3 regions of the Acetanaerobacterium sp. MSJ-12 genome follow, and region 3 is predicted to be linked to each of the others. Evidence: predicted binding sites of a transcription regulator. Region 3 holds the regulator's gene; each other region holds the start of a gene.

Region 1 (10,233 bases), on a different contig from region 3:
CCCCAGCTCCCGCGCCAGATCGAAGATATCGGCGTAGTCGGCCAGGTGCTCCTCGTACCCCGCCAGATCGACCCCCACCACCTTGCTGCCCGCGGCGATGAACTCGGCCGCCAGCCGCACCGTCTCCAGGTTTTCATCCCGGTTTGCCTCGGCCGGCTCCAATTTCCCCATGGCGCACAGCAAAATGCCCACCGCGATTTCCGGGCAGGCGGCCTCTCCGTCGGCCACCCCCTGTAACACCGCCTCGATGGCGTCGCGCTGGGTCAGCCCCTTTTCCAGGTGAAACTGGGGGGCGAAGCGCAGTTCGGCGTAGCAGACCCCCTCGCCCGCCAGCCGGGCAATCAGGTCGGCCGTCACCTGGCGCAGGGCGGGAGCGGTCTGCATCACTGCCAGGGGCAGGTCGAACTCCTTGAAATCGGTGCCGTTCTCCCCGGGCTGGATGACCATCCGCCGGGTGACCTCCTCCAAAGTCAGCTCCCCCTCGGGCAGGCCCTGGTCCTTGGCCAGCTGCCAGGCGGTGGCCGGCGGGACCGAGCCGTCGATGTGCAGGTGCAGTTCAATTTTGGGAAAGGTTTTCAATTCGTCGTCCTCCTTGCGCGGGCGGGGGCCCGCCGATTGGTCTGTCCTGAATTCATGCTACCCCCCTTGGCTGGTTTTGTCAACGAGTCGTTTGAGGGGATGTTGGCTTATTTTTCCTCTATTTTTGACAAGATTTTCTGAAATTGCTAAACTGACAGCATAGTTTTTTGCCTTCTGCTCCGTGCGGCGGGACGATTTCCCGCCCGGCGGCCCGCTCACAGACAGGGGCAAAAGAGAATACGCGATTGGGGGAAACAGGACAATGGACGACAAGATCAGCCTTCTCATTGTAGAGGACGAACCCGCAGAGCAGGCGGCTTTTGCGGAGTGTTTGCAAAACGAGCGCCAGATCGAGCTGGTGGGCATCACCGGCAGCGAGACAGAGGCGCTGGCCCTGGTGGACAGCCACCGGCCCGACGTGGTGGTCCTCGACTTGGAGCTGCAGGAGGGCGACGGCCTGAACCTGACGCCCGTTCTCACCGACCCGAGCCGGTCCTACTCCCCCTATGTCCTGGTGACCACCCGGACGGAAAACCGCCACACCCTCGACATGCTGCGGGACGCCGGGGTCGGCTTTATCTACGACAAGAATATCGACCGCTACGGCCCCGACCAGGTGCTGCGCGGCGTCAAGCGGATGGGCGGCTTTCTCAAGGGCCGCCGTCTGGGCCGGTCGGGGGAGTCCGCCGCTTCCCAGTCGGCGAAGGAGCTGCGCCAAAAGCGGCTGCTGGAAGAGCTCAACTGCGAGATGGAGGACATGGGCCTTCGCCGGAGGCAGAAGAGCTGCCGCTGCCTGGTGTGGGCGGTCTACTGCCAGTTGGAGAGCGGGGAGCCCCTCTCCCTCACCAAGGAGCTCTACCCCATGGTGGCGCAGCAGCTGCACTGCAAGCCGGAAAATGTGGAGCGCAACATCCGCTCCGCCATCCACAAGGTGTGGGACGTGAGCAACCGCAATCTCGATTTGGTGTACGAGCGCTTTCCCCGCCTGGTCGACGAGAATGGCGACTACCCCACCAACGGCGAACTGATCGAGGCCTTTGTGGTGCGGATGCGGCGCAAGCACGTGCGGTAAAAAAATGTCGCTTTGTGGAGAAAATGCCCTTCTTTGCCACTCGCTGGGTGTCAAGCGCCCCCACTTGGCGGGGGTAATATAGACGCAAACGGCGGGCGGGAAAAAGGTAGGGAAGGCCTGCTCCCCGCCCGCCGGGACAATGCTCTGTGCCGGCCTGTGTGCGCAGAGCAGAAGGCCGCCCGCGGGGCTCTGATGGGGAGGAGGGACAGCTTCATCTGCCTGCCCTTTTCCCGGGAGAAGGGGGGCGCACGGCTGTTTTTAGCGGGGGCTGCGCCGCCCCCTCTCCGCCGGAGGGCCCTCATCCCGCTCCATAGACGGTTTGACCCCCGCGAACGCGCGGAAAACAAGTCGCCTGCGGAGGGGCGGGAAGGGAAAGGGGAAAAGCCTCCCCTCCCTTCCCAGGGGCAAAGAAATTGCCCTTGCAGGGAGGGGGGAGCCCCCGTCCTCTCCTTCTTGGTCAGGGAGTCTTCGTTTGCTGCCCCACAGGCTATTTTTGGGGGAGAAGGCCAACTGCGGTGCGGAGAAGGGGGAGATGGATTTTGATTGGGAGGAGGGAGGGCTTTATCCGCCTGCCCTTTTCTCGGGAGAAGGACAGCACGCGGCTGCTCTAGACGAATGGGGCCGTGCCGCCCCTTCCCCGCTGGAGGGCCCCCGTCCCCCCCTTTGTCGGGGAGCCCCTATTGCCGCTCCATAGACGGTTTGACCCCCGCGAACGCGCGGGAAACAGGCCGCCTGCGGAGGGGTGGGGGACTGGAAGGGAGCCCCCCGCCCCCGGTTGGAAACCCCTTTATCCGCCACCCCACAGACCATATCTATGAGTGCACGGGGAGAGAATAGCCGCTGTCTGTGGGCAAGGGCGATATTGTTGGGGAAAAGGGGGTATCGGCTCTGTTCCCGTGGACGCCGCTGGGCCGACAGGGCTGCCCATCCCACCCCGCATACCGGCTGGATACCGCGGACAGGGGGCAGGATAGGCGCGCCCCCCGCCCCCCGTTTGCGGCAAAGAGGAGAAGGGACACACAGGTTGCAAACCCGCCCTGCGGGGCGCTGCAAGAGAGGAAAACAAGAAACGGAGAGAGGAAACGATGGAGAAAAAGACGAGGCTTATGATCGTGGAGGACGAGGTCGAGGAGCAAAACGCCTTTGTCGAATACCTGAAGGGACAGGAGGAAATCGACCTGGTGGGGGTCACCGGCAGCGCCGCCGAGGCGCTCAAGTGGAATGACCGCTACCGCCCTGACGTGGTGATACTGGACTTGGAGTTGAGCGAGGGGGAGGGCAGCGGGCTGGACCTGGCCCCCGCCCTCGCCGCGCCTGAGCGGCCCCACAACCCCTACGTCATGGTGACGACCAAGGTCACCGACAAGAGCACCCAGGCCTATCTGCGAAACTACGTCGGCTTCATCTACGAAAAGCGGCTGCAAAACTATGGCCCCGAGCAGGTCATCGGCACAGTCAAGCGGATGGGCAGCTTTCTGCGCGGCCAGCGGCTGCGGCGGGGCGGCAGTCTGCCGGCCATGCCCGCCCCAGGGGCGGAGGAGTCCCTGGAGGAGCGGTTGCTCGACGAGATTTTTCGCGAGCTGGAGTGCATGGGGCTGCGCCGCGGGCTGATGGCCGCCCGGTGCACGGCCTGGGCCACCCTCTTTCACTACAAGTACAAGGGGGACGACAAGCAGCTTTTCACCAAAAACCTCTACCCGGACGTGGGCGAGCAGGTGGGCTGCAAGTGGCGCAGTGTGGAGCGCAATATTCGCAACGCCATCAAAATTGCCTGGATGCCCGCCAACTATGAGCAGACCAGCGCCCGCTTTCCCCACTTGGTGAAGGCCAACGGGACCATTCCGACAAATGCCCAATTTTTGGATGCGTTTGTCGTCCGGCTGCGAGAGCGCCACTGACAGGGCGCAGATGGACAGGTTCAAAAAACAGCAGAAAAGCATCTCTTTTTAAAGAGGCTTAATACCCACAAGGGGCTGCGGAGGGAGTTGTCTCTCTCCACAGCCCCTTGTATTTGCTTTCAAGCAAATACTCGTTTCAGGTTATAAAATCACGTCTGCCAACAGAGAATCTTTCGACAAAAAGTGCGTCGAGGAGCAATTAACAAAAAGTTTACAATCAAGCCATTTCCCGCTTTTCGCTCATTTTGGTTTCGTCACATATCGACATGAGACGACATATCCGGCCGACCTATATCGAAGTTGGCGCCCTTCTAACCGTGATAGATTGCGCGTGGAGAGTCTCCAAGCGACAACGGAAGAAGGGAGGGCGTGACTGTGAGCTGGTTGGAAGCGTTCCTGGACTGGATCAAGTGGTGGCACTAATAGTCGGTGCGAGTGGGGGAAAAGGGGATGAATCAATCCCCTTTTTCTCATAAGTTTTCGCTATGATAGGCATGATGATGCCCCTATATAATTTTGAAAGAGGAGAAAGAAATCATGCTGAAATTCATTCTAGCGATTAAATTTGTCACCATTTTCGCACAGACAAACTTGCTGTACTACGAACTAGAAAAGATACCTATAACCAGGCGCAGGAAAATTATTGAAACTATCTTCGTTTCTCTATTATCAACAGCGGCAGTAGCTTTAATTGGCGATTTCACATTATCACCTTTGGTGGGGTTAGCCTTTGTAGCAATCATCAGTATTTATCATTCTCGAACAAAGCATCAGACAGTTATTACATCGATATTTTGCATTTTAAGTTTATATGCTATTTCTACTGTTATCAGTGCTCTCGCAAGTGATGCAATAATGCTTAGCTTATTTTTCATCCAATCGGGATATAACAAAGAATTTATAGCTATTTGCGCGATTGTTCTTAGACTTATTGCATTTGGTGTAGTTCTAAAATTTTCTTTTCCGAAGTCTACCAATAGAACTACTGCAAAGCACTTTTCAAAACGTTTTAACCTAATTTCTTCGGGAATTTGTATTACTTTATTTTCGATGATTGCTATTGTAAAAATTGACCACAGTATTTTAGCCGAGTATGCAGAGGTTATTATTGTTGGCTACTCTGCTCTTGTTGTGATAATTGCAGCAATTAGAATGACTGAAGTTAGAGAAAACGAAATCAACAAGGAGCTAGAGCGCCGCGAAGCTGTGCACAGAGACCATCAAGAAAAGGAGATTCTCCCGGCCATCAGTGTCAGCTTTGTCAAAATGAGGATGGCGCTCAGCGAGTACGACACCGAACTCGCCGAGAGCTTTGCGCCCGATGAGACCGAGATATTGCAGCTGGCCGGCGAGCGGGCCGAAGAGATCCGCGACAGGCTCATCAACGGCTATGTGCCACCGGAAACCGGCAGCTCAACCCTCAACAACACCCTGCAAACGCATGCGGCAATGGCTGCCAAAGACCACGTCTTTTATCGGGTCGTCGTCTTTACGACAGTCGAGCCCCTGCTGCGGTTTATGAAGTTGCGCGAGGTGGTCCGCCTGGTGGGCGACCTCTCGAGAAATGCCATCCGCGCGGCTGCCGCTGCCGCCAACGGTCACGGCGCGGTAGAGGTCTACCTCGGTCTCAACGAGTATGGGGACTATGAAATCTGCATCTACGACAACGGCCCGGATTTTCCGCCGCACATCCTGGCGGCCCTGGGAGAGTACGGCAACACCACCAAGGGCAAAGACCATGGATTTGGTCTGGCGGATACGCTCAAGCTCCTTGACGACTACGGCGGTGACTTCCGCGTGGAAAAGTTGGAGGGCGACCCGGAGTTCACCAAGTGCGTTCGGGTCACCCTTCCGAAAAAGCGTTTTCAGAAAAAGAGCAGGGGTGGAGCGGTTCTGGCGATCAAGTAGACGCGTCTTGCCACCCGGGCGCATCTTGGCCCAACGGCCCGCCCTTCGGCGAAGACCGGGCGGCCAATGACAACCAGGGGGAAGGGGATAGACACCCCGCCCCACAAAAACAAAGAGGAAGTGCAAGCGATATGAAGATCTACACGGTAAACCAGACGGAAATTTGTATAGAGGGCATCACCCGCGCCACCTACGGCCTGACAGGACAGACAGTGGAGATCCGCGATATTTCCCTCGAGCGTCAAAAGGTCGAGGCGTTGGCCGAACAGTGCAACCGCCTGGATGTAAGCGAATGCCACCTGCGCGACATCGTGGAGGACTTCTATGGTTTGCCCCTCTAGTAAAGGGGCTTTTTTTATTGGAAAACGCGCCAAAAGGGCGTGAAAAGGAGAGAGTTCCCCACTTTGTCCCCCCACCGCGCGGCCCCGCGGCGGGGGAGAGGAGCGCAGGCCCGCCTGTTTTTCCATTTCTGTCGGGGCTGTTCGACCTGTGAAAAGCGAAGACCCGGGGGAGGCGCGTATGCCCTCTACCGGGTCTTTCTTTTCCCCTGCGGCAGCTGTTTGCGCGCCTGCGCCATCCCCTTTTCCCGCGCCCGCCGGCGTGGCCTGTCCCTCTCTTTTCCCGCCCCTTGTCACCGCGTGCGCCCTGCTTTTTGCTGTCCGTTTTCCCGCGGGGGGAGAGGGGGGGGGATGCCGGTGTCCCCACCCGCTGGCAAGCGTCAAGGGGCGACGTTTTGCGCCGTGTGAAAGGCGAGGGGAAAAGCCGCCCCTGTTCGGACAGGGAAAAGAGGGGGGAGCACACCGTCCATATTCTGCCCTGTTTCCCCCCACAAAAAAACCGGGAGAGGCGCGCAACGGCCCTCCCGGCCCCGTATTTCCCCCACTGGAGCTGTTTGTGCGCCTGTGCCCTCTCCCTCTTTTCTCCCTGTCCATTCCCACTGTGAGGGAAAAAAGGAGTGTGGCAGCAGCGCCCCGCCCACGCCGCCCAAAGTCAGCATTCCCACTGTGAGGGGAGAAAAAGGAGTGTGTGGGGGGCGGCCCAAGGGATCGCTGGCCTTCCGATTTGTTTGCCTTTGCCCTGCCTGGAGCCGCCCTCTTTTGACAGCTGGCGCAGAAGAGGAAAACTGGCCCTGTTCGCTTCTCCTGTTTGCCCCCCTTTTTTTCCATCCAGTCCCCTACAAGGGGGGGGGGATGGGTGGAAAAGGGCGCGGATGAAACGCCCTCGGCAAGGCGGCCTGCTTTGCCGGAAGGGGGCGAAATTGCATTATGAGCGGCAGGGAGAGAACGAGTGCCTGTTCGGGCGGAGATGGGGACAGAGGAAGAGAACGATAGAGAGTATCCGGCCGCAAAGGCCCTCGGCAAGGCGGCCTGCTTCCGGCCCGCTCTCGCTCCTCCTCTTCGCGCGTGCAGTGGGCGGGGGAAAAGCCGACCCCCGCTCGGTCGGGGGAGAAGAGGCAGCTGTGCTGGCGCCGGGCGCTCGGCGGAAAAAGCCCCCCTGCCCGAACGGGGGAAGAGGGGTCTGCTCTCCCTGCCCGAACGGGGGAGGGGGGCCTGCTCCCCCTGCCTAAAAAAGAGGCCCGGAAAGGGGGAATCCCCCCTCCCGGGCCTCTTGCTCTCTCTATCGCACGAACCAGCGGTTGCCGCAGTTTTGGCAGACCGCCTCGGTGTGCACTGTATTTTTGACTTTTTGGTTGGTCACCGCGGGGATGATGAGGATCAGTCCAAAGGTGCAGATGGCCAGCAAAATCCAGAAAAACCAGCCGATGCACCCCCGGTTCTTGATGGTGGTGTGGTTGACGGCTTGCACGGTGACGCGCTCGCTCCCACAGCGGGGACAGTACACGATGGCTCCCTCCTTCTTCATCGTCCTCCCGGCGGCCCTGCGCCCTCGACCGGGTGCCTTCACACTAGCACAGCGCCGGAGAAAATGCAAGGGCGGCGGCCGCGTTTTGCCCCCTCCGCGAAAATGTTCACAATTTGTACATTGATTTGCCGGCGGTTGTGCGCTATCCTGTTTTTAGCACTCGTGTGCAAGGAGTGCTAATTTTGCGAGAGGTGATTGAGACCATGGCAAAAAAACAGTTTAAGGCCGAGTCCAAACGGCTCCTCGACTTGATGATCCACTCCATCTACTCCAACCGGGAAATCTTTCTGCGGGAGCTCGTCTCCAACGCGTCCGACGCGATCGACAAGCTGTGCTACCGCAGCCTGACCGACGAGGGGGTCGGCCTCTCCCGGGGGGATTTTGAGATCCGCATCACCCCCGACAGGGAGGGGCGCACCCTCACCGTGTCCGACAACGGCGTCGGCATGGACAAAAAGTCCCTGGAGGAAAACCTGGGCACCATCGCCCGCAGCGGCTCGCTGCAGTTCAAGCAGGACATCGCGGGGCAGGAGGGGGCCGACGACACCGACATCATCGGCCAGTTCGGCGTGGGCTTCTACTCGGCCTTTATCGTCAGCGACAAGGTCACCGTCATCTCCCGCGCCTACGGCGAGGAGACCGGCTACAAGTGGCAGTCCTCCGGCGCCGACGGCTACACCATTGTCGAGTGTGAGCGCTCCGCCCCCGGCACCGACGTCATCATGCACCTGAAGCCCGACACCGAGGACGAGCAGTTCGGCGAGTTTTTGGAGGAGTACCGCCTGCGCCAGCTGGTGAAAAAGTACTCCGACTACATCCGCTGGCCCATCAAGATGCTCTGCCACAAGACCCGCCCGGTGGAAAAGCCCGAGGGGGAGGAGGCCGACGACCAGGCCCCGGCCTACGAGAGCTACGAGGAGGACGAGACCCTCAACAGCATGGTCCCCATCTGGCACAAGCCCAAGGGCGAGGTCGGCGAGGAGGACTACGCCAACTTCTACAAGGAGAAGTTCGGCGACTACCAGGACCCGCTCAAGAGCATCCGCGTCAGCGCCGAGGGGCTGACCGCCTCCTACGAGGCGCTGCTCTTTATCCCCGCCCGCACCCCCTACAACTACTATTCGGCCGACTATGAGAAGGGGCTGCAACTCTATTCCAGCGGGGTGCTCATCATGGAGAAGTGCGCCGACTTGCTGCCCGAGCACTTCCGCTTTGTGCAGGGGGTGGTGGACAGCCAGGACATCTCGCTGAACATTTCCCGGGAAATGCTGCAACAGGACCGCCAGGTGCGCACCATTGCCCAGAGCTTGGAGAAGAAGATCAAGCGGGAGCTGTCCAAGCTGATGGAGGAGGACCGGGAGAAGTACGAGGCCTTCTTCGCCCAGTTCGGCCTGCAACTCAAATACGGGGTGGTGGGCGAGTACGGCGCCCACAAGGACCTGCTGGCCGACCTGCTGCTGTTCTACTCCTCCACCGAGGGCAAGCCGGTCACCCTCAAAGAGTACGTCTCCCGGATGAAGGAGGGGCAGGAGCACATCTACTACGCCTGCGCCGACTCGGTGGAGAAGGCCGCCAACCTGCCCCAGACCGAGTATGTGCGGAACAAGGGGTGGGAGGTGCTCTACCTCACCGACGAGGTGGACGAGTTTGTGATGCAGATCCTCCACGAGCAGGACGGGCACGAGCTCAAGAGCGTCAGCGACGCCGACACCGTCAGCGAGGAGGAGAAGAAGGCCGCCGAGGAGGAGACCAAGGCCCACGGCGAGCTTCTGGACTTCCTCAAAGAGGCGCTCAAGGACAAGGTCAGCGACGTGCGCATCTCCCCCAAACTGGGCAGCCACCCGGTGAGCCTCACCAGCGAGGGCGGCGTCACCCTGGAGATGGAGAAGTACTTCGCCCAGATGAAGATGGACGAGGCGCCCAAGGCCCAGCGGGTGCTGGAGCTGGGGGCCAGCCACCCCGTCTTCGCCAAGTTGGAGGCGGCCTACAAGGGCGACCGGGAGCGCGCCGAAAAGCTGGCGCTGCTGCTCTACGAGCAGGCCTCCCTGATTGCCGGGTTCCCGGTGGAAAACCCCACCGCCTACACCGATTTGGTCTGCGAACTGCTGTAACTTATAATAGAAGAGAGCCGATTGGCCGGACAGCGCCCACAGGGCCTGCCCGGCCAATTGCTTTCCCGCCGCCTTTGTGTTACCATGGGCCAAAAGAGAAGGGGGCGGGGCCTGTGAAGCGGGGCGGTTGTGTCGTGCATTGTGTGCTCTTGCGGGGAGATCGTGTGCTCCACCCCACAAGGACAGCCCGCAAGGGGGCCCGCAGAGAGGGGGGAGAGGGATGATGGCCGATCATTTTCCCCAGGCGGCCCGAGAGGTGATGGAGGACCGCTTTGGGCGGGACACCGTCCTCTCCCTGGCGACGGTGGGGGAGGGGGGCCCCGCGGTGCGGCTGGTCAACGCCTATTACGAGGACGGGGCCTTTTATGTGATTACCCACGCCCTCTCCGGCAAGGTGCGCCAAATCGAGAGAGACCCCGCCGTTGCCGTCTGCGGCCAGTGGTTCACCGCCCGCGGCAGGGGGGAAAACCTGGGCTGGCTGGGCGGGGGGGAGAATGCGGCGCTGGCCGCCCGGCTGCGCCGTGTCTTTGCGGACTGGTACCAAAACGGGCACCTGGACGAGGGCGACCCCAACAGCTGTATCCTGTGCATCCGGCTGGACAGCGGGGTGCTGATGAGCCATGGGACCCGCTACGACATTGATTTTGCGGCCGCTCGGGCGGCCAAAGAGAGGGGATCGGAGAGATGAAGCGCACAATGATGCAGGTGTATGTCAAGGGGAGCGACGAGGCCGTGCCCTTTTACCAGCGGGCCTTTGATGCGGAGCTGATCAGCAGCTATCAAAACGGGGACGGCACCTATT
Region 2 (10,233 bases), on a different contig from region 3:
GGGGTCGTCCGGGTCCAGCGGCTCCAGGGGCCGCTCGTTGAGGAGGGTTGCTCCGACGTAGTCGCGGTTGGCGAGGACGTCGTCCTCCAACATCTGGCCCAGCTTTACCGCCTGGCCGCTGCTCTCGGTCACTTTGACATAATAAATCACCTTGTATTCGGTGTTCCCCACCATGGTGATGGGGATGCCGTACTGCCCGTCAATGGTATATCCGTTTTTCGAGGTAGTCACCGATGTCCCGCCCACCGAGGTGGGGTGTTTGTTGTCGGCAATGAACTGCAGCCCCTGGGTGGGGTAGTTTTGGGTGTCGTCCGAGGTTTTGAGGTGCAGGTCAAAGGTCTGGCTGCCCGCTCCGGAGGCCTTGTTTTTCACCGTCGACTCCACCCGCAGCACGGTGCCCGGGGTGACCACGTCGTTGGCCCCCACCACCTGGTTGGTGCCGTCTTTGTACAGGGTGATGTTCTGGATGGCGGGGTCAAAATCGGGGTAGCCGAAGCTGTCGAAGTGACAGTCGATCTGCATGTTGGGGATCTGGGCATTCCAATCCCACTCGATCTGTCCCCACACCGAGAGATAGGCCTTTCCCCCCGGAAAGGCCGCCTGCCGAATGTATCCCTGGGTGCCGGTGACGCTGCCCAGCTTGATGGTGAGCTCGTCCTTTTGACAGTCGTAAGAGAGGGTCAGTTGGTGGCTGGCATTGTTGTAGGACCCCACAGGTCCGCCTGTGTAGGTGGGCGTTTGACCTATGCCATCTTTCATCCAAACTGTACGAAAGGTGCCGTTTTCAATATTTGTGGCGTCTGTCCCCGTGGCACTGTAAACACCCCGTCCCCGGCTGTACCACATCCAATAGGTGTCGCCCTGGTCAAAGGGGACGGGGTCTTTGTTCAGGGCAAAGCCAAAGTCGCTGTTGGTGTAGTAGTTGTTGGGGTCTTTCACCGGGGGTGGGCTGCGAAAGGTGGCAGTCACCGCCCAGTCGCAGTTCAAACTCAAGGCGTTGATGGTCTGAAAGCCGCCCCAGCTGTCGCTCGTCTTTCCACTGGGATCATCGTAGGCGTTTTTCCGCCAATATAGTGGGGAATCTGTGCGGGCAAGGGTAAAGTTCCCATTCCCGTTGTAAGAGGTGGGCACGCCGCCGGTGTTGCGGATGGTGAATACCTTTTCGTAGTCGGTGGTCGCCACCGACGCCTGGGCGGTGCGCTGTACGGGAGGAATGCAGGCCAGCGCAAAGGCGGCGGCCAGTACCAGGGCGCACAGCCGGCCCCACAGGGGCTTGCCCCTCGCCGCTCGCTGCGGGCGCCCGGGCTTTCGCCCCTCTCTCTGTATCAATTTCATGTTTTTTCCCTCCTCTATTGGGTTTACACTTACGATAACTCATTAATAGGGCGTCGGTCAGAGGGCAAAAAGCTCACAAAAATGCAGGGAATTTTTCCCTGTTAAATTGGTGGCGAAATCGGTCGAATCTGTGCTATACTGTCTGCGGAAAGAGCGCAGAGGAGAGGGTGTTTGATTTGACGGTGAGCCACAAACAGCTGGGCCGGTGGCTGGAACAGGCCCAGCAGGGGGACGAGGGGGCCTTTGCCAAGCTGTACGCCGCCACGGTGGAGGCGCAGTACTACCAGGCCATGGCCCTGCTGGGAAACCCTCACCTGGCCGACGACGCGGTGCAGGACAGCTACGCCTCCCTCTACAAAAATGCCGCCAATATCCGCGACCCACAGGCGGTGGTGGCCTACCTCAACCGGGCCACCCGCTCCTGCTGCCAGACCATCCTCCGCCGGGAGCGGCGGGCCCCGCTGGCGGAGGGAGCAGCCCTCTCCTCCCACCCCGACGCCGCCCCCGGCGAGGGGGCGCTGGACCGGCGGGAGACTTCCATCGTCCTGGCACAGGCCCTACAGCGGCTGCCCGAGCGGGAGAAGATCGCCGTCATCCGCTTTTACTGCCAGCAAGTCCCCCTGCGCCAAATCGCGCAGGAACTGGACTGTTCTCTGGCCACCGTCAAGCGGGCCCTGGCCAGCGCCAAGGCCAAACTCCTCCTCTACTTGAAGGACAGTTTTGCCCTGGTCCCCGCCGGTCTGGCCCTGCGGTGGGCGCTGCCCCGCTCCTCGCGGGAGAGCGCCCGACAGGCGGGGCTTCCCCCTCCGCCCCGGCGGCGGGTGACCCTGCCGGCAGCCCTTGTCTGTATCGCCCTGTCGAGCGCCTTGGTCCTGCTGGTCGGGCAGGTTTTGCCAGCCGCGCCGGCCGGGGACCAAATCCCCCCCTATTTTGCGGACTTGCAGGTGGAGGGGAGCTTTGCCCGCCTCACCCTGCGCGACGACGGCAGCGGGGTGGACTGGGAAAGCCTGCGCCTGACCGGCGGCCAAGGCCAGTCCCTGCCCCTGGAAAAGCCCGACCCCGCCAGCGGAGAGGTGCGCGCCAGGGTGTCCGACGGCGAATACCGGTTGGCCGTGCGCGACCTGTCGGGCAATGAAACGGTCCTCCCCTTCTCCGTTTCACCCCTCCCCTGACCGTCCCTCCGCGCATCAAAAAAGCCGCAGTTGAAGTTGCCGACCGATCGTTCCCTGCACACGAAAAAGCACAGTCGATGGTATGGAGAAAAAAGTCGCTGGCAGATCGCCCCCTCTCGCATGAAAAAAGAGACATCATTAAAAGCAAGGAGGAAAAAGTCGCTAGCTGACCGGCCCCCTGCGCATGAAAGAGCGCCACAGCTGAAAACACGGGGAAAAGTTGTCGGCTGATTTTTCCCCGCGCAGGAAAAAAGAGCTGCAACTGAAAGCACGAAAAAAGGGGCCGGCTGGCGGCCGCCATCAACACCACAGGCGGGGCCAACCGCGCCGTCGTTAAGGACCGCCCTTACAAGGGGGCCGAGTTCAACATCTGGCAGGATGCCGAGGGCGCTCACTTCGCCTTCGATTTAGACGCGCCGGTGGCCATGTTCGGCCTGGATATGACCCACCCGGCCTGCGCCCACTGACTGTCCCCCCGCGCATGAAAAAAGCCGCGGCTGAAAGCACGGGAAAAAAGTTGCCTGCCAATTATTTTTCCGCGCACAAAAAAGAGCCCCCACCCGGTCTCCCGGGCAGGGGCTCTTTTGCGTGTGATGCTCTGTTTTTCAGAAGGAGTTTTTCGCGCGGATGCTTACATCATCCCGCCCATGGGGGGCTGGGCCATACCGGCGGCGGGGTTCTCCTCTTTCTGGTCGGCGACCAGGCTCTCGGTGGTCAGGACCATGGCGGCGACGGAAGCGGCGTTCTGCAGGGCGCTGCGGGTCACCTTGGTGGGGTCGACGATGCCGCTCTCCAGCATCTCGACGTACTGGTCGCTGTAGGCGTCGTAGCCGTAGCCCATCTTGCGGGAGCGCTTGATCTTGTCGACCACGACCGAACCCTCGACGCCGGCGTTGGCGGCGATCTGGCGAACCGGCTCTTCCAGGGCCTTCAGGACGATGTTGGCGCCGGTCTTCTCGTCGCCGGTGCAGCTGGCGGCCACCTTGGCCACCGCGCCCACGGCGTTGAGGTAGGCGGTGCCGCCGCCGGCGACAATGCCCTCGGCCACAGCGGCCTTGGTGGCGGACAGGGCGTCCTCGATGCGCAGCTTGCGCTCTTTCATCTCCACCTCGGTGGCGGCGCCCACCTTGATGACGGCCACGCCGCCGGACAGTTTGCCCAGCCGCTCCTCCATGTGCTCCTTCTCAAAGTCGGAGGTGGAGGCGGCGATCTCGTTTTTGATCTGGGCGATGCGCTCGTCGATGGCCTCTTTGGCGCCGGCCCCGTCGACGATGATGGTGTTCTCTTTGGTGACCTTCACCTGCTTGGCGTTGCCCAGCTGCAGGACGGTGGTGTCTTTGAGCTCCAGGCCCAGCTCGCTGGAGATGACCTCGCCGCCGGTGAGGATGGCGATGTCGCGGAGCATCTCCTTGCGGCGGTCGCCGAAGCCGGGGGCCTTGACGGCCACGCAGTTGAAGGTGCCGCGCAGCTTGTTGACCAGGATGGTGGTCAGGGCCTCGCCCTCGATGTCCTCGGCGATGATCAGCAGCTTTTTGCCGGCCTGAACGATCTGCTCCAGCAGGGGCAGCAGGTCCTGGATGCTGGAAATCTTCTTGTCGGTAATCAGGATGTAGGGGTCGTCGAGGACGGCCTCCATCTTGTCGGTGTCGGTGACCATGTAGGGGGAGATGTAGCCGCGGTCAAACTGCATGCCCTCGACCACTTCGGAGTAGGTCTCGGCGGTCTTGGACTCCTCGATGGTGATGACCCCGTCGGCGGAGACCTTCTCCATGGTCTCGGCAATCAGCTTGCCGACGGCCTCGTCCCCGGCGGAGACAGAGGCGACCCGGGCGATGTCCTGGGAGCCGTTGACCTCTTTGGCGTTGGTGACGATGAAGTCCACCGCGGCGTCGACGGCCTTCTGCATCCCCTTGCGGATGATCATGGGGTTGGCGCCGGCGGCCACGTTCTTCATCCCCTCGCGGACCAGGGCCTGGGCCAGGACGGTGGCGGTGGTGGTGCCGTCGCCAGCGGCGTCGTTGGTCTTGGTGGCGACCTCTTTCACCAGCTGTGCGCCCATGTTCTCAAAGGGGTCGTCCAGCTCGATTTCCTTGGCGATGGTCACGCCGTCGTTGGTGATGAGGGGGGAGCCGAACTTTTTGTCCAGCACCACGTTGCGGCCCTTGGGGCCCAGGGTGACCTTGACGGTGTCGGCCAGCTGATCGATGCCGGCCTGCAGGGACTGTCTGGCTTCCTCGCCGAATTTGATCTCTTTTGCCATGTTGCCTTACTCCTTTATCAGTTGTAGTGATGTGTAAGCGGTTGTCTGCGGGCGGTCTGGGCCGGTCTTACTCGACGATGGCCAGGATGTCGCTTTGCCGCAGCAGGGTGAATTCCTCGCCTTCCACCTTGACCTCGGTGCCGGCGTATTTGCTGGCGATCACCTTGTCGCCCACCTTCAAGGTCATGACGACCTCGTTGCCGTCCACCATGCCGCCGGGGCCCACGGCCACCACTTCGGCCACCTGGGGTTTCTCCTTCGCGGCGTCGGGGAGAATGATGCCGCTGGCGGTCTTCTCTTCCGCCTCGAGCAGTTTAATCAGAACGCGGTCAGCCAAGGGTTTGATGGTCATACTGAATTCCTCCTATATTATAGTTTTGTAACATTGGATTGGCAGTCTATATACCCGAGTGCTAAATATCATTGTAATCACTTTCCCGCAAAAATCAAGGGGTATTTCCGGAAAATCAGTTAAAGTCAAAAGAATTTACATTTTATACAAATTTAAAGGCCAGTTTTTTCCCTCCATGTGCATTTTTGGGCCGACTTTGGCTGTAAAACAGCACTTCCCCGCTTTTCAGTTTAGGGGCTTGAACCTCTTTCCATACCTGTTGAGCACGTCAAATTGCCCTTTCGACACAAAAAACAGTCCCGCGAGAGAAAAATTTTCTCCCGCGAGACTGTTTTGTAGCCATTTTCTGCGACAGAGTGCGATTTTGTCTTCTCCGATTCTGCGGCGCGCCGCCCGCCGCAGAGAGCATTGCCTTAAAAAAGGCTGTTTTTTAGCTGTCTCAAATGTCGGGGATGATCCCCTTTTTGCGCAGGGCCGTCTTGCGCAGCAGGTCCACCGGCAGCACCAGGGTGGAGATGAGGAGCACCGTCGCCAGTTCCCGCAGGGTGAGCCCCGCCACCCGGAAGAGGCTGCCGCCAAAGTAGATGAGCAGCAGCTGCACCCCCGCCACCGCCGCCATGATGACCACGAAAGCCCGGTTGCCCCCCAGGTTGGCAAACAGGTTGACCCGCGGGGTGCGGGCGTTGAAGCTGTTGAGGATGCCGGTGAAGATGAAGAGGGCGAAGAAGGCGGTCATGAAGTACTGCTCCCCCAGTTCAATGCGGAAGAGGTGTTTGAAGAGATCCACCTTCAAAAAGGCCACACAGAGGCTCACGGTGAACACCCCCATGCAGACGATCTGGTGGACCATGGAGCGGGTGAGCACCGGTTCGTCCCGCCGCTTGGGGGGCTCTTCCATGTACTCTTCCAGCGGGGGCTCGCCGGCAAAGGCCAGCCCGGCCAGGGTGTCCATGATGATGTTGATCCAGAGCATCTGCATCACCGTCACCGGGGTGTCGATGCCGATGAAGGGGCCGATGACCGAGACCCCCACGGCGCAGAGGTTCATGGTCAGCTGAAAGACGATGAATTTGCGGATGGACTTGAAGATGGTGCGCCCGTAGAGGATGGCTCGGGTGATGGACTGGAAGTTGTCGTCCAAAATCACGATGTCTCCGGCCTCTTTGGCCACCTCGGTGCCGCTGCCCATGGCAAAGCCCACATCGGCCTTTTTCAGGGCCGGGGCGTCGTTGATGCCGTCGCCGGTCATCCCCGCCACCAGCCCCAGCTCCTGGGCGGCCTTGACCAGGCGGCTCTTGTCCTGGGGCAGGGCCCGGGCCACCACCCGGATGCCGGGCAGGGCGTCTTTGAGCTGGCTGTCGCTCATGGCGGCCAACTCCCCGCTCTCGAGGATGGCGCCGGGGGCGGCCTCCCGCAGAAGGCCTACGTCCCGGGCGATGGCGGCGGCGGTGTCCCGGTTGTCGCCGGTGATCATCACCACCTGCACCCCCGCCGCCTGGGCCTGGCGCACCGCTTGCTTGGCCTGGGGGCGCACCTCGTCGCGGATGCCCACCAATCCGATGAGGGTCAGGTCGGAAAAGCGACCGCCGCCCTCCCCCACCGGGACGGCGCTCTGGCAGAGCACCAGCACCCGCACCGCCTGGGCGGTCAGCTCTTTCCAGCGCAATTTGAGCAGCTTGAGGGAGTCCAGGGGCCGGGCCCGCCCCTCCCCGTCCACGTACTTGGTGCAGCTCTCCAGCAGTTTCTCCGGCGCGCCCTTGACGAAGGTGCGCCCGTCCTCCAGCGTCACGGCGGCGTATTTGTTGGCCGAGTCAAAGGGCACCCGCCGGGCCACCTGCACCTCGCCCTTGGTGCTCTGGGGCAGGGCGAAGGCCAGCAGCGCCCGGTCGGTGGCATTGCCCCCCAGCGGGCCCTGGGGGCTGATGACCGCCTGGTTGTTGTAGCGGCAGCAGTCCTCCACCTGCCGCCATAGCCCCTTTTGCCCCCGCAGGGTGGCGGCGGTCTTGTACTCCCTGCCGTCCCCGGCCAGGAAGTGGGTCACCTCCAACCGTCCCCGGGTGAGGGTGCCGGTCTTGTCGGTGAAGAGGATGTTCAGGCTACCGGAAGTCTCGATCCCCACCAGCTTGCGCACCAGCACGTGGTCTTTGAGCATCCGCCGCATGTTGGAGGAGAGGACCACTGTGATCATCATGGGCAGCCCCTCAGGCACCGCCACCACCACCACGGTGATGGCCAGGGTCACGGCGTGCAGAATGTGTTCGAGCACCAGCGAGGGCTGGGCGAAGAGGGCCGAGATGGCCGCCGGGTCAAAGTGGTTGGAGAGGAAGAAGGCGTTGAAGAGGTCGGCGACGGCCACCAGGGCGGCGGCGCAGTAGCCCAGCCGGGAGAGGATCTTGGCCAGCCCCCCCAGCCGCAGTCGCAGGGGGCTCTCCCGGGTTTCCTCCTGCATCTCCCGGGCCATGCCGCCATAGAAGGTCTTGTCCCCCACGGCCAGCACCTCCATGGCCCCCTCGCCCGAGCAGACCACGCTCCCCCGAAAGAGCCAGTTGGGAGCGGCCAGGTCGGCCTTTCCCGCCTCTCCAGCGGCGGGCTTTTTCTCCACCTCGGCGCTCTCGCCGTTGAGGGCGGACTGGTCCAGGTGGAGACTGCCCTCCACCATCACCCCGTCGGCGGGCACCCGCTCCCCCGCCTGCAGCAGCACCACGTCCCCCACCACCACCTCGTCGATGGGGACCGAGGCGGCCATCCCCGCCCGGCGGACCCGGCACTGGATGCTGGCCGCGTCCTGTTGCAGCTTGATGAAGGCCGACTCGCTGCCGTACTCGCTGAGGGTGGAGACAAAGGTGGCCAAAAAGATGGCCACCGCGATCCCCACCGTCTCGAACCAGTCGAAGTCGCGGAACAAAAAGACGATGTTGATGGCCAGCGCGCAGAGCAGCACCTTGATGATGGGGTCGCCGAAGCTGGCCAGGAACTGCTTGAAAAACCCGCTGCGCTCCCCCTGGGTGAGGGCGTTGGAGCCGTATCGCTGGCGGGCCTGCTCCACCTGGATCGGGTTGAGCCCCCGGCGGTAGTAGAGCGATGGCGCCATAGAAGTCATGTCGCATTCCTCCCTGTGAACATTCCTGCATTTTTGGGGACGGGACTTGTCCCTTCTCTCCACTCTATGCAGCCCGGGGCGGGGAATATGCTCGTCCGCTCCAGGCCTGTCCCCCTGTATCGGGATGAGCCGGCCTGTAGCGCGGAAAAGGGGGAGAAATTGGGGTGCCGCGCTCGGCACTCCCCGACAAGCGCCCCTCCGACGGCGGAAGGGGGGGCAGCAGGCGGGCCGCGTCGCCTGTCCCCCTGCCGGCTTTGGCCGCACGCCAAGAGGGAGGTTGCTGGGGGCCCCCGCCACCAGGCGGGCCCTGCTTGACGGGGGCCCAGCACACGGCGAGGCAGCAGAGGGACGCTCACCAGGAGGACCTCTACCACTGGTCGAGCCCTGCTCGCTGGGGTCCGGCACAGGGCGGGGCGGTGGCGAGACGCTCACCTAGAGGGGTTCTGCTACTAAGGCGGATCCTGCTCGCTGGAACTCGGCATAGGGCAGGATGGTGGGGGACGCTCATCGGGAGGACCTCTATCAATAGACAGGCCTTGCTTGACGGGATCCGGCGCGCGGTGGGGCGGCAGGTGAACGCTCGCCTGGAGGGATTTTGCTACTAGGCGGGCCCTGCTCGACAGGCCCCAGCGCGCGGTGGGGCGGCGAAGGGCGCTCATCGAAAGGGCCTCTGTCACCAAACGGGTCCTCCTCGCTGGAACTCGACATACGGCAAGACAGTGGGGGACGCTCATCGGGAGAATCTCTGCCACTGATTGAGCCCTGCTTGTCGGGGCCCGGCACACGATGGGCACGCCAAAGCGCCAGCCGCCGGACCACACCGCCATGGAGGCGGTGGCGACGCGCCGACAGCCCACCCCCGGCTGGGGACAGGGACCCAAAGGATCGGAGGTTGCCCTCCCGCCTTCACCGGAGGTCAGGACTGCCATTTTGCAGCTGCCCTTGGCCGGGCGCGCAGGCAGCCGAGCCCCTTGGGCCTCGGTCGAAGGCAAAGCTCTGAGGGGCCTTCGCCACCAGTTGACCCCGCTCCTGGACTGTGGCGCACAGCGGCCGCCGGCGGGGGGTGGCTGCGACAAAATTGCAAAAAGCAGTCCCGCCCCCTTGACGGGGCGGGGCATCTGCTGTAGGATAGATACCAACGGTATGTATGTGAGGTGAGAGGGATGGCGAGGAACAAGCACCCGGAGGAGACAGTGGAGAAGATCCTCGCGGTGGCCCGGCGGCTGTTTGCCCAAAAGGGGTATGAAAACACCTCGATCCAGGACATCGTCGACCAGCTGGGCGGGCTCTCCAAGGGGGCCATCTACCACCACTTTGGCTCCAAAGAGGACATCTTTGACGCCGTCTGCCGCCAGCTGGGGGAGGAAAACACCGCCCTCTACGCCGCCATCCGCGACGACCCGGGGCGAAACGGCCGGGAAAAGCTCAAGGCCATGCTCGAGACGGCCTGCCAAAACCAGAACGACCACGACTTTGTCTCGATGGTGGCGCAGACGGTGCTCGACCCCCGCTTTCTGCGCACCCAGTTCGACGAGGTCATCTCCACTGTGGCCCCCCACTACGTGCAGCCGGTCATCGAGGAGGGGCTGCGCGATGGCTCGCTGCCCCGGGCCATCCACCCCAAAGAGCTGGCCCAGGCCATCTCGCTGCTGCTCAACCTCTGGGCCAACCCCTTTTTCGTCCCCGCCACCGGGGAGGAGATGCAAAACCGCGCCCAGGTGCTCCGCCGCCTCTTTGAGGGGGTGGGATTGGACATCATCGACGACGAGATGGAGGCGACCTTCTTTCGCCACACCGCCCGGCACCTCTCCGGCGAAGAGGACCGCCCCTAGTGCCCGCCCTGTCCCCTCGTTCCCCCGCCGACCTGTCAAAAAACTGCTCCCCCTGCGGAGCAGCTCTTTTTTGACAATATACATACCGTCGGTCGGTATCTATATTTACAAATCAGGAGGTATCCATGAACACCACGACCAAAGCCAAACTCTTCCGCCACGATTTCACCCTGGTGGCGATC
Region 3 (10,233 bases):
TAGTTCTTGCCGTCGATGGCCACGTGGTAGTCGCTGCCCATGTGGCGCTTGACGCTCATCACGGTGCGCTCGGGGTTGGTGATGGCCTGGCGCTTGGCCACCTGGCCCACCATCCGCTCGCCGTCTTTGGTGAAGGCCACCACCGAGGGGGTGGTGCGGGCGCCTTCGGCGTTGGCGATGACGACCGGCTCGCCGCCCTCCATGACCGCCACGCAAGAGTTGGTTGTACCCAAGTCAATGCCGATGATTTTTCCCATTGTCGTTTCCTCCTATTTCAATCCGTCGATCTGTACTGTATGGTTGTGAGGGGCGGCTGCCCGCCCCGGGATATTTCGTCTAGTTGGCCACCTTGACCATGGCGTAGCGGATGACCCGCTCCCCCAGCAGATAGCCCTTTTGGAAGACCTCCACCACCTGGCTCTCGCCCAGGGTCTCGTCCTCCACGTGCATCACCGCGTTGTGCAGCTGGGCGTCAAAGGACTCGCCCACCGGGTTGATTTCCGAGACACCCATCTTCTCCAGCACCTCGCGGAACTGTTTGAGGGTCATCTCCACCCCGGTCTTGAGGTCGCTGTCCTCCTGGCAGGCGTCCACCGCCCGCTCGAGATTGTCCAGCACCACCACCATCTGGGAGAGGGCGGAGGCCACCCCGTCGGTGAACATCCCCTCCTTCTCCTTGGTGGAGCGCTTGCGGAAGTTGTCGTACTCGGCGCGCAGGCGCAGCAGCCGGTCGTTTAGGTCGCTGTTCTCCTGGCGGCAGCCGGCCAGCTGCTCCTCCAGGGCCTCTACCTCTTTGTTCTTCTTGGGCTTTTTGGACTTTTTCTCAGCCGCCTTCTCCTCTTTTTCGGGGGCGGCGGGGGCCTTCTCCTCCGCCGGGGCGGTCTGTTCAGCTTCGGTCTGGGCCGTCTTCTTTTCCGGTTCCACCTGCAAGCTCCTCTCTATTGTTATTGGGTCGGGAGGGGGAGACCCCTCACCCGTCCCCGTCGGTTCCATTTAAGATCCTGCCCAGCAGGTCGGTAAAATAGGCCAGGTGGGGAATGATCCTGGTGTAGTCCAGGTGCCGGGGGCCGATGATCCCCAGCACGCCGGTGTGCTCGTCCCCGAAGAGGTAGCCGGTACTCACCAAGGTGGTGCCCGCCAGCTCCTGGTCCAGGTCGTCGCCCAGCAGCACCGCCACGTTCCCCCCCTCTTTGGGGGCGGCCCGCAGCAGGGTGTCGGTCTCCTTGAGCAGCTCGAGAAAGGCGTTGTAGCCGTGCTCCGGCGCGGCGTAGCGCAGGAGGTTCGACTGCCCCTCCAGGTGCACCTTGGCCCGGCAGAGCTCGGCGCACATCCGGCAGATGAGCTGCACTGCGGGGGCCAGACAGAGGTAGTCGCCCCCCAGTTCCCGCTGCAGGAAGTCGTCCCGCAGCAGCGCCACCTCGTGCAGCGGCCGGTGGAGGAGGTTTTTGCGGCAGAAGCCCGAGAGCTTCTCCAGCTGCCGCTCCCCCGCCGGCAGCCCCAGCTGGCAGACCTGGTTGAGCACCAACCCGGTGTTGGTGAGGGCCACCAGCGCCAGCGTCTGGGGGGTGAGGGCCACCACCTCCAACTTTTCCATCGACAGGTCGGAGAGCTGGGGGGAGGTGGCGAGGACGGCGTAGTTTGTCATGTAGGCCAGAAGGGAACTGGCCCGGGTCAGGAGGATGTCCGGATCCCTGACCCCCTGGCGGAGGAAGCGGGCGATCTCCCGCTGTTTCTCCACCGGCAGCTCCCGCCGCAGCATCAGGTGATTGATGTAGTAGCGGTAGCCCTGGGCGGTGGGGATGCGCCCAGCAGAGGTGTGGGGCTGTTTGACACAGCCGAGGGCCTCTAGCCGGGCCATCTCGCTGCGGATGGTGGCGCTGGAAAAGGCGTCGCCCGCCAACTTGGCGATGGCCCCGCTGGAGACCGGCTCCCCGGTCTCGGAGTAGAGGTCGCAGATGGCCTGAAGCACAAATCCCTGTCTCGGCGTCAACATCGTCCCGCCCCCTTTCCGGCGGCCGCGGCACCCGTTTAGGGGGGACAAATGCCGAAGCAGCGCCGTTTTTGCGTTTAGCAGTCGAACCTCTCGACTGCCAACACATACAGTCTACCCCCAAAGTCAATAAAAGTCAAGAACTGAAATAAATATTTACATATTGGCAACAGTTTTCCCGGCGCCCCCCTCTAAGGGGGCATTTCTGCACAAAAAAAGAGGGGCCACTGGGGCCCCCCTCTCAAGGGGTGCGCTCCGCCTGCGCGGCGGGGGATGTTAGAGAGGCGGGGAGGCGCCTCCCCTGCCCGGGCCGTCCCCACCGGGGCGGCCTTCGGGGGAGATGGGGTGCTGGGCGCGGCGGATGTCGTGCAGGATCTGCACCCCTTCGGCCACCGCATAGAGGAGGAAGACCCCCACCAGGGCGCCGCAGAAACTGTCCAAAAAGACGGCGAAGCGGGCGGTGAAGGGCACCGGCGGGCCGCCCGATGAGAGGCTGGCCCCGTCGGCAACGGCCAGGAGAAAGCTCCAGACCGCGTCGAGATAGGCGAAGTTGCGCACGATCTTGGCCGCCAGATTCTCGTCCCTTCTCTCCTCTTTCACGAATATCACCGCCTTTTCTACCCATTCTAGTAAATATATGTACTAAAGTCAATAGTAAATATTTTTACTATGCTAAAATGCTGCCAGTTCAACACCAAACGAGAGGGGACGACTCACCATGGTGCCCTACCAGCAGCGGCTGCGGGATCTGCGGGAGGATCACGACAAGACCCAGGCGGAGATCGCCGCCGTACTGGGCACCTCGCAGACCATGTACGCCCGCTATGAGCGGGGGGCCAACGAGATGCCGGTGCGCCACGTCATCGCCCTCTGCCGCTACTACGGCGTCAGCGCCGACTATCTCCTGGGGCTCACGGGAGAGGAGCGGTGATCCCCCCTCCCCCCTCGGCCGCCGCTGTGGTATAATGGCCACAAGGCGGCTGTGCTGCCGAGGATGGCCCGGCAGAGGCGCAAATGCTCCCCGCCCCCTGGCCAAATGCCACTGCGCCCGCGACGCCGGCGGTATGGCAGCCGCAGGGCAGTTGTGATGCCAGGGCGGCCCGCCAGATGTGCGGATACCCTCTGTCCCACGGCCAAATGCCGCCGCGCAGTCACGATGTCGGGGCGGCCCGGCAGATGTACAGATGCCCTCTGCCCCACGGCCAAATGCCGCTGCGCCTGTGGCAATGTCGGCCGTGGGGCGGTTGCGATACCGCGGCGGCCCGGCCGGCGCAGACGACCCCTGTCCCATTCCCCCGCCCTTGGTCCTCTGCCTGCGGCGAGGCGACATCTGCCCCGCTGCTGCAGCGCGCCGGAAGGGGAGAGTCGCGCACCGGTTCTTTTTTACCAAATACAAACGGCGCCCCGGCCTGTCGCCGGGGCGGATGGGAGGCAATTTGTCAATGAACGCACTGCTGATCTGGTACCCCAAATGTTCCACCTGTCAAAAGGCCAAGGCCTGGCTCGACGAGCACGGCGTGGCCTGCGAGACCCGCCACATCGTGGAGGAGACCCCCACCGCGGCCGAACTGGCCGATTGGCACGCCCGCAGCGGCCTGCCCCTGAAGCGGTTTTTCAACACCAGCGGTTTGGTCTACAAAAACGAGCACATCAAGGACCGTCTGCCCGGGATGAGCGAGGAGGAGCAGTACGCCCTGTTGGCCCAAAACGGCATGCTCATCAAGCGCCCGCTGCTGCTTTTGGGGGACCGGGTGCTGGTGGGCTTTCGCCCCGCCGAGTGGGAGGCCGCCCTTTAGAAAGGAGCACCTGTGATGCCTGATTTTTCTGCCTCGGCGGCCCTCTGGCCGACGATTTTTACCGTTTTGCTGGCCCTGGCCGACTGTTTTCTGGGCTTCAAGCTGAGCAAGTTCTGGATTTCCCTGGCGGGCTTTGTCCTGGGCGCGGCCCTGGGGGGCTGGCTCGCCTCCCTCCTCTCCATCGAGGGGTGGCTCCTGCTCCTCCCCATCCTGCTGCTGGGGGTGGTCGGGGCCCTGCTGGCCTACCGCGTCTACCGGGGCGGGGTATTTCTGCTCTGCTTTCTGACCGCCTTTGTCGGCATCTACGCCCTGATCCCCATCCCCTGGGCCGGGGCCCTGGCCGGCTGTGCCGCCGGGCTGTTGGCGGGGGCCCTCTCCCTCAAACTGCTGCGGCCCGCCCTCATCCTCTCCACCGGCATCGGCGGCGGGCTCTGCGCGGGGGCGGGCCTCCTCCCCCTGTTGGGGCTGAAAAATCCCCTCTGGGGGCTGTTGGCAGGGGTCGCCCTGGCAATTGCCGGGGTCGCCGTCCAATTTCACACCACCAGCGAGGAGGAGGGCTGACCCCTCCTCCATCGCGCCGCAAGAGCGGCCCGGCCAACTGGCCGGGCCGCTCTTTTCAGCCGTACAAAATTTCAGCGATAAGGGGGGTGGAGACCAGAAACCCCTTGGGTGTCAGCTGGATGACCGGGCCGTCGATGTGCAGCAGCCCTGGCTTTTCAAAGGGGCGGGCCCGCTCCAACAGCCCGTCCGGCAGCCCCGCGCAGCCGGTGTCCAGCCCGGCGGCGGTGCGCAGCCGCAGCATGGCGTACTCCTCCCAGTCGGGCGTTCCCTCCCGCTGGAGCTGCTCCAGCCCCCCGCCCACAAAGGCCGCCCGGTCGGCCGGGTAGAAAAAGCGGGCGCCCCCCAACAGGGAGTGGGCCGCCGGGCCGATGCCAAGGTATTCCTCCAGGCTCCAGTACTTCTCGTTGTGGCGGCAGGCAAAGCCGGGCAGGGCAAAATTCGACACCTCGTACTGGCCGTAGCCCAGGGCGGAGAGGCGGGCCACACAGCTCTCGTACAGGTCGGCGGCGGTGTCGTCGTCGGGCAGCCGCAGCGCCTCCCCCATCTCCCCAAAGGGGGTGCCGGCCTCCACCTTTAAGATGTAGGCCGAGAGGTGCTGGGGCGCCGCCCGGCGGACAAAGTCCTCCATCCCTTCCAGACTCTCCTCGCTCTGGCCGGGCAGGCCCAGCATAAAATCCAGCGAGAGGTTGGCAAACCCCGCCTCCCGGGCGGCCTCTACACAGGCCATGGCCTCGGCGGCGGTGTGCAGCCGCCCCAGGGCCCGCAGCTCCCCCTCCACCGCCGACTGCACCCCCAGGGAGAGGCGGTTGAACCCCGCTTGGCGCAGGGCTCGCAGCTCCTCCCGCCCCACCGTGCCGGGGTTTGCCTCCAGGGAGATCTCCGCCCCGGCGTCCAGCTGGAAACAGCGCCCCAGCTCTGCCAACACCCGCGGCAACTGCTGCCAGAGCAGGCTGGGGGTGCCGCCGCCGAAGTAGACGGTGTCCACCGCCCGCCGGCCCAGCCTCTCCCCCCAGAGGGAGATGTGGCGGCAGAGGGCGTCGGTGTACTCCTCCCATGCGGCCTCCCCGTCAGGGGCCGAGTAGAAGGCGCAGTAGTTGCACTTTCGCCTGCAAAAGGGGATGTGCAGGTACACCCCCAGCGGCCGGTCCTCCATCCTCGCTCCCCCTCTCGCCTCTCTCATCTCTTCTCCGCCCCGCAGTCGCTGCAGACCCTGTCGTGCAGGGAGACGACCCCGCCGCACCCGGGGCACCGCCAGCGGCGCGCCTCCTCTTGCAGCAGGGCGGCCATCCCCTCCTCTGCCGCCGTCCGGCTGTTTTCAATCAAAGAGACCCGGTAGCGGGCGCGATAGCTCCGATCCAGCCGCTTCACCTGCCGGCAGGGAAATAGGGGACAGGCCGCGCAGAGGCGCAGCCCCCGCCCTTCGGCGCAGGCCCGGATGGTGCAGCGGCGGCAGTGGGCGGGCATCCCTTCCCCGCCCTCCCGGCAGCCCCCGCAGGGCTGGGGGGAGAGGCAGTGCTTATAGCAGATCAGGCAGTTCATCCCGCAGGGGGCCAGCATCCCCTCGGGGATGGCAGTGGGCATCTTCATCTCGTTTCTCCCCTTACTGCCTGGGCCCCGCACAAGCATCCTGTGCGGGGCCCAGGGCAGACCAGACGGCGTTTTAGGAGTCGCTGTCGAGCTTGAGCACCGCCATAAAGGCCTCCTGCGGGACCTCGACACTGCCCAGCTGGCGCATCCTCTTCTTGCCCTCTTTCTGCTTTTCCAGCAGCTTTTTCTTGCGGGTGATGTCGCCGCCGTAGCACTTGGCGAGCACGTCCTTGCGCAGGGCCCGCACTGTCTCCCGGGCGATGATCTTCCCCCCCACCGCCGCCTGGATGGGCACCTCGAACATCTGGCGGGGGATGTGCTCCTTGAGCTTCTCGGTCATCCGCCGGGCGCGGGCATAGGCCTTGTCGGTGTGGACGATAAAGGAGAGGGCGTCCACCACCTCGCCGTTTAAGAGGATGTCCAACTTGACCAGCTTGGAGGGCTGGTAGCCCGACAGCTCGTAGTCCAGCGACGCGTAGCCCCGGGTGCGGGACTTGAGGGTGTCGAAGAAGTCGTAGATGATCTCGTTGAGGGGGAGCTCATAGCGGATGTCCACCCGGTTTTCGTCCACGTACTCCATGTTCTTAAAGACGCCCCGCTTCTCCTGGCATAGCTCCATGATGTTGCCCACGTACTCCGAGGGGGAGAAGATGCTGGCGTTGACGAAGGGCTCGTAAGCCTGGGCGATGGTGGCCGGGTCGGGGTAGTCCATGGGGTTGTCGATGACCTTGGCGGTGCCGTCGGTCAGCTCCACCTTGTAGACCACGCTGGGGGCGGTGGTGACCAGATCCATATTGAACTCCCGCTCCAGCCGCTCCTGAATGACCTCCATGTGCAAAAGGCCCAAAAAGCCGCAGCGAAAGCCAAAGCCCAGGGCGGCCGAGGTCTCCGCCTCAAAGGAGAGGGAGGCGTCGTTGAGCTTGAGCTTTTCCAGCGCGTCGCGCAGGTCGTTGTACTTGGCCCCGTCGGCCGGGTAGAGGCCGGAAAAGACCATCGGCTGCACCTGGCGGTAGCCGTGCAGGGGTTCGGCTGCCCCGTTCTCGGCGGTGGTGACGGTGTCGCCCACCTGGGTGTCCTGCACATTTTTGATGCTGGCGGTGAGATAGCCCACCTCCCCGGCGCGCAGCCGGTCGCACTTCTCCATCTGGGTGGCCCGCAGGTAGCCCACCTCCACCACGTCGAACTCGGCGCCGGTGGCCATCATCCGGATGCGCTGGCCGGGGCGCACCTCCCCCTCCTTGACCCGGATGTAGACGATGACCCCCTTGTAGCTGTCGTAAAAGGAGTCGAAGATCAGCGCCTGCAGGGGGGCGCCCTCGTCCCCCTGGGGCGGGGGGATCAGCTTGACGATCTGGCGGAGCACCGCCTCGATGTTGGTCCCCATCTTGGCCGAGACCGCCGGCGCCTCGCTGGCATCGATGCCGATGAAGTTCTCGATCTCCTTCCCCACCCGCTCCACGTCGGCGGAGGGCAGGTCGATCTTGTTGATGACCGGCAGGATCTCCAGGTCGTGCTCCAGGGCCAGGTAGGTGTTGGCCAGGGTCTGGGCCTCGATGCCCTGGGTGGCGTCCACCACCAAAATGGCCCCCTCACAGGCCGCCAGAGAGCGGGAGACCTCGTAGGTGAAGTCCACGTGCCCCGGGGTGTCGATGAGGTTGAGGGTGTAGACCTGCCCGTCCTCGGCCCGGTAGTCCAGCTTGACCGCCCGGGCCTTGATGGTGATGCCCCGCTCCCGCTCCAAATCCATGTTGTCCAGCAGCTGCTGGCTCATCTCCCGCTGGGCCACCGACTCGGTGGCTTCCAGCAGCCGATCGGCAAGGGTGGACTTGCCGTGGTCGATGTGGGCGATGATGGAGAAGTTGCGGATGTTGTCGCGATAGCTCATGGATGTCCCCCTGTCCGTCGGCCGACCCCGGCCGACGCGTCAATGTCACTCAAATAACCGCCGCCCCACTTTTGGGTCAAAGGGCGAAGGCGGTGGTCGCAATGCGGTTATTATACCACGGCCGGGGGAGCCCAGGCAACGCCGCTCGGTCTTTTTTGCCAAAAAGGCGCCCCCCGGCAGAGCGGGGGGCGCGCACTCACAGCTGAAAGAGGGCGGCGACGAGCAGCCGCAGCCCCGAGGGGGCGACCTTCCAGAGGAGGGCCGCCCCTTCCTTTATATAGGGGACCACGTCGATTTGGGGGATGGACACCGACCCGTGCACCATGCGGTAGGTGTTGAGATAGGCCACCCCCATGGCCAGGGTCACCATCAGCGCCGCCAGGGTGAAAACAAAGGCGGCCGCGTACTTTCTGGTCGCGCTCACAGCAGATGCTCCTTTTTCTTTTTCGTCCGCCCCGGCGCTCACGCCAGGGTCTTGAGGTATTCGACCATCCCCTTGCCGATGAGCTGGCCCGAGTAGACCGCCTCCCCCAGGCTGTTGCCGTGCCCCCCCACCTCGATGAGGATACAGGCCGGGGCCAGGTCCTGGTTGTAAAAGCGGTAGTCAAAGAGGATGGGGCGCATGAAGTCGTTGTAGCTCTGGGCGAGGCTGGACTGCAAGTTGGCGGCAAAGCGCAGATTTTTTTCGTAGTTGGGGATGGGGGTCTTGTCGCTGTTGCAGCCCACGATGAACATCACCTGGGCGGCCTTCTTCCCGTCGACGACGGTGGTGGGCTTGGCCCGGGTGCCGTCGGAATACTGAATGGCGTCCCGGTGCACGTCCAGCACCACCTGGATGCTGGGGTACTTTTTGAGGTAGCTCTGTATGGTCTCCCGGGAGCGGTCGTAGGCCCCGGTGTACTGGGGGTAGTCGTGCTGGGTTTTGTCCTGCACCGTCTTGATGCCGGCGGCGTTGAGCTGGCGGGCGATCTCCTCCCCCACCCGGGTGACGTTCTGGGCGTTGTCGGTGTTGCGGGAGCTGGCGTCCGGGTCGTAGTAGCCCAGGTCGTAGGGCTCGTAGCTCTCGGTGGCGTGGGTGTGGACGATCAGCACCTGGGGCTGGTTGCTGCCCAGCTGGATCTTGGCCCCGGGCCCGGTGCCCAGCAGCTCGGCGATCTGCCCGTCCGAGAGGCTGGTCTTGTTTTTGATGTAGGCCGACTGGTAGTTGACACCGCTCTGGACCGCCAGGTCCACCGCCTCGGTGGGCATGGCCCCCTCGGGCTTTTGGGCGCCCTCCGGCGGGGTGTCCGCGGGGGCGGTGGTCTGGGGCAGCAGGGCGGAAAAGTCGGTCCAGCTCTCCCCCTTTTCCAGCACCGCGCCGCCCTCGCCGCTCTCCTCCGAGGGGACGCCCCCCTCCAGCGACTGGACGATGGCCCGATTTTGGGCGGTCAGCCCCTGCCAGAGGGAGAGGATCTTGCCCAAATTGGCATAGCAGACGGCCAGCACCACCGTGCAGGCCGCCAGCCCCATCTTCCACTTTTTCGGTCCCCGCCTTTTGGGAGGAGTTCTTGTCCTACCGCGCGCCATGCTGCACCTCCTACACGTCTGTTGGTACAGTATATGGCGCCCCCTTCACCAGTATGACCGGCCGGGGAACCGCCTATTCGCCCCTAGTCGGTGAGCAGGGCGATGTCCTCGGCCGAGAGGTGGGGTTGCAGCGCCCGGTTGACCGCTAGGGCCAGCACCTTGGAGATGCGGGCGATGATCTGGTCGATCTCCTTGCTGGTGACCATCATCCGGGAGCGCTCCTCCTCGATGTCCTCCTGGGTGTACTCCCGCACCAGGGTGCCCACGTCCACCACCGTCGGCACCCCCATGGCGACGACCGGGATGCCCAGGGTGTTCTGGGAGAGCTCGCTGCGGGCGTTGCCCACCCCCGAGCCGGGCACGATCCCCGCATCCGAGAGCTGTACGGTCCGCCCCAGCCGCTGGGTCGCCTTGGCCGCCAGGGCGTCGATCACCACCAGGGCCGCCGGGGCGGTGTCCCGCACCAGGGCGCGGGCGATCTCCTGCACCTCGACCCCGGTCTGCCCCAACACCCCCGGCGCCAGGGCGGACACCGGCCGAAAGGAGATGCCCATGGCCTTTTCCAGGGCCGGGCCGATGTGCCGCGTCGCCATCACCCCCTCCACCGCGCGGGGACCCACCGCGTCGGGGGTGATGGACGGGTTTCCCAGCCCCAGGACCAGCACGCCCCCCTTCTCGGGCAGGAGGCGCTTCAGGTGCTCCCCCAGCAGCTCTGCCAGGGCAGTGTTCTGCGCGGCGTCGTGGAGGAGGTTTGAAAAGCTGGCGGTGAGGTACTGCCCCACCGGCTTGCCGATGCGCTCGGCCGCCGCCTGGGTGCGGATGCGGGTGGTGGCGAGGGTGATCCCCCC

Evidence for each region. Region 3 encodes HrcA, which represses chaperone genes, less so after heat shock. Its sites were predicted from a motif close to TGTTAGCACTCNNNNNNNNNGAGTGCTAACA; they were not measured.
Region 1: a site for HrcA is predicted at 7,472-7,502, ahead of htpG (molecular chaperone HtpG). Genes of this name have one in related genera too.
Region 2: a site for HrcA is predicted at 5,156-5,186, ahead of KQI11_RS08765 (co-chaperone GroES). Genes of this name have one in related genera too.

What each region holds. Positions count from the first base shown of each region.
Region 1 covers NZ_JAHLPK010000005.1:77,279-87,511, forward strand. Annotated here, with positions in the region: gene KQI11_RS07145 (adenosine deaminase family protein) at 1-579, opposite strand, end outside; gene KQI11_RS07150 (sporulation initiation factor Spo0A C-terminal domain-containing protein) at 842-1,651, shown strand; gene KQI11_RS07155 (sporulation initiation factor Spo0A C-terminal domain-containing protein) at 2,737-3,549, shown strand; gene KQI11_RS07160 (ATP-binding protein) at 4,087-5,457, shown strand; gene KQI11_RS07165 (DUF6514 family protein) at 5,589-5,798, shown strand; gene KQI11_RS07170 (LITAF-like zinc ribbon domain-containing protein) at 7,075-7,320, opposite strand; gene htpG (molecular chaperone HtpG) at 7,524-9,431, shown strand; gene KQI11_RS07180 (pyridoxamine 5'-phosphate oxidase family protein) at 9,652-10,119, shown strand; gene KQI11_RS07185 (VOC family protein) at 10,116-10,233, shown strand, end outside.
Region 2 covers NZ_JAHLPK010000006.1:198,871-209,103, reverse strand. Annotated here, with positions in the region: partial or broken gene KQI11_RS08780 (hypothetical protein) at 1-1,335, opposite strand, end outside; gene KQI11_RS08775 (RNA polymerase sigma factor) at 1,503-2,507, shown strand; gene groL (chaperonin GroEL) at 3,139-4,767, opposite strand; gene KQI11_RS08765 (co-chaperone GroES) at 4,835-5,119, opposite strand; gene KQI11_RS08760 (calcium-translocating P-type ATPase, PMCA-type) at 5,559-8,219, opposite strand; gene KQI11_RS08755 (TetR/AcrR family transcriptional regulator) at 9,383-10,051, shown strand; gene KQI11_RS08750 (MFS transporter) at 10,177-10,233, shown strand, end outside.
Region 3 covers NZ_JAHLPK010000002.1:60,786-71,018, reverse strand. Annotated here, with positions in the region: gene dnaK (molecular chaperone DnaK) at 1-257, opposite strand, end outside; gene grpE (nucleotide exchange factor GrpE) at 337-993, opposite strand; gene hrcA (heat-inducible transcriptional repressor HrcA) at 971-1,993, opposite strand; gene KQI11_RS02370 (hypothetical protein) at 2,267-2,590, opposite strand; gene KQI11_RS02365 (helix-turn-helix domain-containing protein) at 2,709-2,921, shown strand; gene KQI11_RS02360 (arsenate reductase family protein) at 3,433-3,786, shown strand; gene KQI11_RS02355 (hypothetical protein) at 3,802-4,347, shown strand; gene hemW (radical SAM family heme chaperone HemW) at 4,403-5,500, opposite strand; gene KQI11_RS02345 (DUF3795 domain-containing protein) at 5,524-5,934, opposite strand; gene lepA (translation elongation factor 4) at 6,008-7,819, opposite strand; gene KQI11_RS02335 (hypothetical protein) at 8,016-8,243, opposite strand; gene spoIIP (stage II sporulation protein P) at 8,282-9,328, opposite strand; gene gpr (GPR endopeptidase) at 9,469-10,233, opposite strand, start outside.